3 regions of the Arthrobacter sp. SlRoot2-15 genome follow, and region 3 is predicted to be linked to each of the others. Evidence: predicted binding sites of a transcription regulator. Region 3 holds the regulator's gene; each other region holds the start of a gene.
What was found. Region 3 encodes LexA, which represses DNA repair genes until DNA is damaged. Its sites were predicted from a motif close to TCGAACANNTGTTCGA; they were not measured.
Positions count from the first base shown of each region.

Region 1: ruvA (Holliday junction branch migration protein RuvA) is a predicted target of LexA. The motif match lies at 1,025-1,040, and genes of this name have one in related genera.
Region 2: AC6I9V_RS16195 (DUF6504 family protein) is a predicted target of LexA. The motif match lies at 1,087-1,102, and genes of this name have one in related genera.

Region 1 covers NZ_AP046058.1:3,496,578-3,498,834, forward strand. The annotation lists gene AC6I9V_RS16260 (YebC/PmpR family DNA-binding transcriptional regulator) at 1-404, shown strand, start outside; gene ruvC (crossover junction endodeoxyribonuclease RuvC) at 401-988, shown strand; gene ruvA (Holliday junction branch migration protein RuvA) at 1,120-1,773, shown strand; gene ruvB (Holliday junction branch migration DNA helicase RuvB) at 1,766-2,257, shown strand, end outside.
Region 2 covers NZ_AP046058.1:3,478,801-3,481,057, forward strand. The annotation lists gene AC6I9V_RS16180 (VOC family protein) at 1-260, opposite strand, end outside; gene AC6I9V_RS16185 (chorismate mutase) at 275-601, shown strand; gene AC6I9V_RS16190 (hypothetical protein) at 619-1,005, opposite strand; gene AC6I9V_RS16195 (DUF6504 family protein) at 1,163-1,492, shown strand; gene AC6I9V_RS16200 (DNA polymerase III subunit alpha) at 1,489-2,257, shown strand, end outside.
Region 3 covers NZ_AP046058.1:533,744-536,000, reverse strand. The annotation lists gene AC6I9V_RS02480 (ATP-dependent DNA helicase) at 1-612, shown strand, start outside; gene lexA (transcriptional repressor LexA) at 695-1,444, opposite strand; gene AC6I9V_RS02470 (LysM peptidoglycan-binding domain-containing protein) at 1,847-2,257, shown strand, end outside.

The sequences.
Region 1 (2,257 bases), 3.0 Mb from region 3:
TTTCCCGCAACGGCGGAACCATCGCCGATCCCGGCTCGGTCAGCTACCTGTTCTCCCGCAAGGGTGTTGTCTCGCTGCCGAAGAACGGCCTGACCGAGGACGACGTGCTGATGGCGGTGCTCGACGCCGGCGCCGAAGAAGTCAAGGACAACGGCGACAGCTTCGAGATCCACTCCGAACCGACCGACCTGCAGGCCATCCGGGACGCGCTCAAGGAAGCCGGGATCGACTACGACACCGACGAGGCCGAATTTGTGCCCTCCATGCAGGTGCCGCTGGACCTCGACGCCGCCAAGAAGTTCATGAAGCTCGTCGATGCCCTCGAAGAACTCGACGACGTCCAGAACGTGTACAGCAACGCCGACCTCAGCGATGAAGTGCAGGCCGCACTGGAAGCCGAGTGACCCTTCGCGTCCTCGGTGTCGATCCGGGCCTCACCCGCTGCGGGATCGGCGTCGTGGACGTCGAGAAGAACCGCCGCGCCACCATGGTGGCCTTCGGCGTCGTCGGCACCTCCCCGGAGGAAAGCCTGGACCAGCGGCTGCTGGTCATCGCCACCTCCATCGACGAGTGGTTGGATCGGTACGAGCCGCAGGTCCTCGCCGTCGAACGTGTTTTCTCCCAGCTCAACGTCAGTACGGTGATGGGCGTCGCCCAGGCCTCCGGCGTGGTGATCGCCGCCGCCGCGCGCCGGGGGATCCCGGTGGCGCTGCACACGCCCTCCGAGGTCAAGGCCGCAGTGACTGGCAGCGGGACCTCCAACAAGGAGGCCGTCACCAAGCTGGTCACCAAGATCCTCCGGCTAGACGCCCCGCCGCGGCCGGCCGATGCCGCCGACGCCCTGGCGCTGGCGATCACCCACGCGTGGCGGTCCGGCAGCGGCACGTCCAGTAGCGGCGCAGTCACGACCGGCCCGGGCAGCCAGTCCCTCACGCCCGCGCAGCGCGCCTGGGCCGACGCCGAGGCCAAAGCGCGCCGTGCACGCTGAATGGCGCGTTAAATGTCCGGGCCCTTGCTAGGGTATTCGTAGATATGTTCGGATAGCCGGTGCTTGCAGATTCATGCCAGCCGGCTTGACCCAGCTGGACCTGAACCAGCTGTAAGACCAGGAGCCAGGCCTTGATCAGTTTTCTCCGCGGAACCGTAGCGCACGTCGGCCTGTCCTCGGCGGTGATCGACCTGAACGGCGCCGGCATGAGTGTCAACGCCACCCCGCAGACCCTCAGCCGGCTCCGCGTCGGGGACGAGGGCAAACTGTTCACCTCCCTGATCGTCCGGGAGGACTCGCTCACCCTCTTCGGCTTCGCCACCGACGACGAGCGCGAGGTCTTCGACGTGCTGCTGAGCGTCAGCGGCGTGGGGCCGCGGCTGGCGTTGGCCGTGCTGGCCGTCCACGACCCCGAAGCGATCCGGGTGGCCGCGCACTCCGGCGACGGCAAGGCCTTCACCAAGGTCCCCGGCATTGGCCCCAAGGTCGCCGGCCGGATCGTGCTCGAACTGGCCGGGAAGCTGGTGCCGCACGGCACCCCGGGTCACGCCGACGCCGGCGTCACGGCCCGGTCCGCCGAAGCCGTGTGGAAGCCGCAGGTGGTGGCCGCCATGACCAGCCTCGGCTGGTCCGAGAAAGACGCGACCTCCAGCATCGACAAGTCGCTGGCGGACTCGCCGGAACTCGCCGAGGCCGGCAACGTCGCGGAAATCCTCCGTGCCACGCTGCGCTGGCTGGGCCAGGACGGCGCCCGCGCCGGGAACCGCGTAGGCGCCCGTGGCTGAGCCGTCGCTCGTCGCCGGGGGAGAGGAACCGGAGGAACGGGCCATCGAGGCCGCCCTCCGCCCCAAGAACCTGCACGATTTTGTGGGCCAGCACCGGGTCCGCAAGCAGCTCTCGCTGGTGCTGGAGGCCTCCCGGATGCGCGGGCGCAGCGCCGACCACGTGCTGCTGTCCGGTCCGCCCGGCCTGGGCAAGACCACGCTGTCCATGATCATCGCGGCCGAGATGAACGCCCCGCTGCGGATCAGCAGCGGGCCGGCGATCCAGCACGCCGGGGACCTGGCCGCCATCCTGTCCTCGCTCTCCGAAGGGGAAGTCCTTTTCCTCGACGAGATCCACCGCATGTCCCGCCCGGCCGAAGAAATGCTCTACATGGCGATGGAGGACTTCCGCGTCGACATCGTCGTCGGCAAGGGCGCCGGCGCCACCGCGATTCCGTTGGAACTGCCGCCGTTCACCCTCGTGGGCGCCACCACCCGCGCCGGG
Region 2 (2,257 bases), 2.9 Mb from region 3:
GCCTGGTCCACTTCTGCCGCACTGCCGACGTTGTGGCTGAGCGTGATGCAGGGGACGCCGGCCGGGGCGTCGGTCCCCGCCTCGGCCTGCATCTGCTCGGCGTCCCAGAGCGAGAGGATGAGCCCGTGGTTGGCCTGCAGGAAGACCACCTCTCCGGGCACCTCGCGGTGGACGGGCCAGCCGAGGCCCTCGGCGTAGAAGCGGCGTGAGGCGTCAACGCTGCGGACACCCAATGAGATGAAGTCGACTCGTGGTTGCATCGTTCGATACTGTCATGCACATGTCCACAAATCACGGAGACGACAAAGACGCCCAGGCCGACAAGGAACAGCTCGCCGCCGTGCGGGTGGCTGTCGACGAGGTGGACGAGCAGATCGTCGCACTGATCGGCCGGCGCGAACGGCTGATCCGGATCGCCGGGACGCTCAAGGCCGACAGTGCCGAGGTCCGCGCCCCGGGCCGTGTGGAGCGGGTGCTCGAACACGTCAAGGCCACGGCGGAGCAGAAAGACATTGACGCGGAAATCGTCGAGCAGACCTACCGGGCCATGATCGACGCATTCATCCGGCTCGAGCTGGACGTGTACAAGGCCTCCAGCTAAGGCCTGCCCCCGTCGGTTTAAAGCGACTCTTCGACGGGTACGTTGGCCTGGTAGTCCCGGCCCTCGCAATCGCTGAACGCCGTCATCAGATGGCCCTTGGTCAGGCCCATCACAGTGCTGAGCGGAAAGTTCCCGGTGATGGTGTTGCCGGAGTGCTCCACGCCCTTGAGGTCAAAATTCTCCTCCGTGCCGTCATGGCTGAAGCAGAAAAATGACACAGCCTCGCCGTTCATGAACTCGATTTCCATCCGGCGCTGGTGGGAATGGTCTGGAGTGGCGGCCACGAGCCCGACCACGTAGGCCCCGGAACTCGGAATATTCCCGTCTATATCGAACTTCGCCACCAAGGTTGAATCCTTGGCGGCGATGCTTACGTGCTTCAGGAGTGCGCTGTGGGAGCTCATGGCTCAATCCTGCTACCTGCGCCTGCGTCCGTCCACCCCCGATCTATGTTTTGTCACCACGGCGTCGTAGACTGGAAGTGTTCGAAGATATATTCGAATCCCGGTGTTCTCACCCACGCGTGTTCTGGCCGGGAGTAGGCACTTTCCGGGAGACGTTATGGGCATGTTCAGCGAGTCTGTCGACGTCGCCTGCGCCCCGGACGGCCAGCCCCGGTCCCTCGACTGGGCCGGTCGGCACTACGAGGTATGCGCCGAGCCGGTCCGCTGGTTCGAGCGGCGCCAGTGGTGGGCGGAGGAGCAGCGTGCCCCGCTGGGCGCCGGCCCGGGCCTGGTGGACCACGAAATCTGGCGGGTCCAGGTTACCGATGCCGCCAATCCGGAGCGGCCCCTCACCCTGGACCTGAGCCGGCACGTAGGCAGCGGGCGCTGGCGGCTGCTGCGGATCCTCGATGCCCTGCCCCATCTCCGGAAACCCGAGTCGGCATGAGCTTCACCCACCTGCATGTTTCCACCGCATTCAGCGCCCACTACGGGGTGTCCTGGCCGGATGAACTTGCCGCTGCCGCCGCCGCGGACGGGGCCACGGCGCTCGCCTGCACGGACCGCGACGGGCTCTACGGCACCGTTAAGCACTTGAAGGCCTGCATGGCCACCGGGCTTGACCCGGTGGTCGGGGTGGACCTCGCGGTGTTCGACGACGACGGAGACCTCCGCACCCAGGTCGGGGGACGCGTCGTCGTGCTGGCGCACGGGCAGAACCACGGCGCAGGCTACCGGGCACTGTGCCGGCTGGTCTCCGACGCCCATGCCCGCACCACGGGCAAGGCCGGCGGGGCGGTTCCGGTCGCCGTGACCCGGGCGGAGCTGGCCTCGCGCACCCTGGATCCGCAGACCCTCAAGCCGGTCCTGACCGTCCTGCTCGGCCCTGACTCCGACGTCGGCCGGTCCATGGGCGGGCGGCGCTACCTCCGGCCCCGCACCCTTTTCAAACGCTGGCTGGAAGCCATGCCCGCTGGCACCATCGCCGCAGAGGTGGTCTCGCAGCTCAGCCCGCCCGGCGAACCCCTGAGCACGGCCCACGCCGTGCGGATGCTCAAGCTCGCCGCGGAACACGCCGTCCCCGCCGTGCTGAGCAACGCCGTAAGGTACTGCGCTGAGGACGGCGCCGCGACGGCGGACGTGCTCGACTCCGCCCGCACCCTGAAGTCCCTGCCCGAACTTTCCGCCGCGCCGCAGCTGCAACCCAACGGAC
Region 3 (2,257 bases):
CCCAAGCCCGGCCGCGGAACCTCGCCCGAAGCCCTCGACGAGCTCGAAAAGCTGATCCGCGCCTCCGGCGGCGGGGCCCTGTGCCTCTTCTCCTCCCGGCGCGCCGCCGAGGAAGCCGCCGAGGCGATGCGGCCGCGGCTCGGCCTGAGTATCCTCTGCCAGGGCGAATCGACCATGACGGCACTGGTGAAGCAGTTCGCGGACGAGCCGGACACCTGCCTCTTTGGCACCATGTCGCTCTGGCAGGGCGTCGACGTGCCCGGTAACTCCTGCCGCCTTGTGGTGATTGACCGGATCCCGTTCCCGCGGCCCGATGATCCGCTGATGACGGCCCGCTCCCGTGCCGTGGCACAGGCCGGCGGCAACGGTTTTATGACCGTCTCGGCGACCCACGCCGCTATCCGGCTCGCCCAGGGCGCCGGCCGGCTGATCCGCTCGACGTCGGACAAGGGCGTGGTGGCCGTCCTGGATTCCCGGCTGTCCACTGAGCGCTACGGCGGGTTCCTGCGCGCCGCGCTGCCGCCGTTCTGGCCCACCACCGACCCTGCGGTGGCCCTGGCCGCCCTTGCACGCCTGGCCCGGGATGCGCCGGCCCAACAGACCGCCACCTAGGCCGACAGGCAACGCGAAGGCCCCGTCCGGAACGTTCGGACGGGGCCTTCGGCGTCGGCGGCCGGACGTGCCGACGCGGGTGCTAGAGGGAGCGCAGCACGGAGACGACCTTGCCCATGATGACGGCGTGGTCACCCAGGATCGGTTCGTACTGGGTGTTCTGCGGAAGCAGCCAGGTGTGGCCGTCGCGCTGGCGGAACGTCTTGACCGTGGCCTCGTCGTCGAGCAGGGCGGCCACGATGTCGCCGTTAACGGCGTCGTTCTGGCGCCGGACCACCACCCAGTCGCCGTCGCAAATGGCGGCGTCGATCATCGAATCGCCGGCCACCCGGAGCATAAACAGTTCGCCGTGGCCCACCAACTGGCGCGGCAGCGGCATCACGTCCTCCACCACCTGGTCGGCCAGGATCGGGCCGCCCGCGGCGATCCGGCCCACAAAGGGCACCATCGCTGTGTCCGTGGCGCTGGCCAGCTCCGAGACCGCGAGGCCACCGACGGCCCGCAGACCGGTGGACTTCGCAACACCGGACACCTTGGTGGCGCCCTCGTCGAGCGTCAGCGGCAACAGGACTTCCATGGCGCGCGGCCGTTTCGGGTCCCGCCGCAGGTAACCGAGCTTTTCCAGCTGCGAGAGCTGGTGGGTGACGCTGGAGAGGCTGGCGAGCCCGACGGTGTCGCCGATTTCACGCATCGAGGGCGGGTAGCCGTTGTCCGTCACAGACCGCTGGATGGTCTCCAGGATCTTCTTTTGCCGGACGGTGAGGCCCTTCGGCGCCCGGCCGGTCTGGGGGTTCCGCTGGGCGGCCCTCCCGCCGGCGGCTTGTGCTGCCATGTTCGCCTCGCCTTTCCGTTCCGCCCGGCCGCAGTGGCCGCCGTGACCAGCGGGCCTGAAAAATGTCAGACCCTGTTGATCAACTGCTGTTGATCGCCACCCGTGGTTGTCCTGCAATTGGTTGTCCTGCTGGTTCAAAAGTAGGCCAGCCTGCACAGTTTTTCAAACATTTGTTCTAGCGAGTCTCGACAATGTTCGTTCATAAGTGCTAAAACAGGAACTACCAAGTTCGAATATGTGTTCGAAGCAGGGCGTCGGAGGAGCACTCCTGTGTTCGGTTCTGTGTTCGAACATGGTGATCAACGTTTACGTTCCAAGGTTCGCGTTTGATGGTTAGGCCGGTTGGCGGCAGGTACGTGGAGTACGCCGGGCGGCACAGATAAGTCCAGGAGGGCTCAGCTCATGTCAGCAGTAAGCGCTATTTCCGGTTCGCTGGTTTCCGTTCCCGGCCAGGGCCCGTCCGAGGGGTCCGGCTTTGAGGCCTTCGGCCCGAATGGCATCTTCGACGGCCAGGAGTCCGGCCGGAGCCGGCGGACGGTGCCCGCCGGGCAGGCGCCGCTGCGGCTGACCCGCCGCGGCCGCTTCGTCTTCTTTGGCCTGCCGCTGATCCTGCTGGCTGCCCTTCTCCTCTCGCTGGCCGGTTTCCTCAACGCGCCGGCCAAGGCTGCCGACTCCGCGTCGGAGCTGGCGCTCACGCCTACGGTCACCGTCACCGTCCAGCCGGGGGAGTCACTTTGGGCCATCGCCGGCGCCGTGGCACCGGAACGGGATCCCCGCGACGTCGTCGCGGACATCGTCCAGCTCAACAACCTC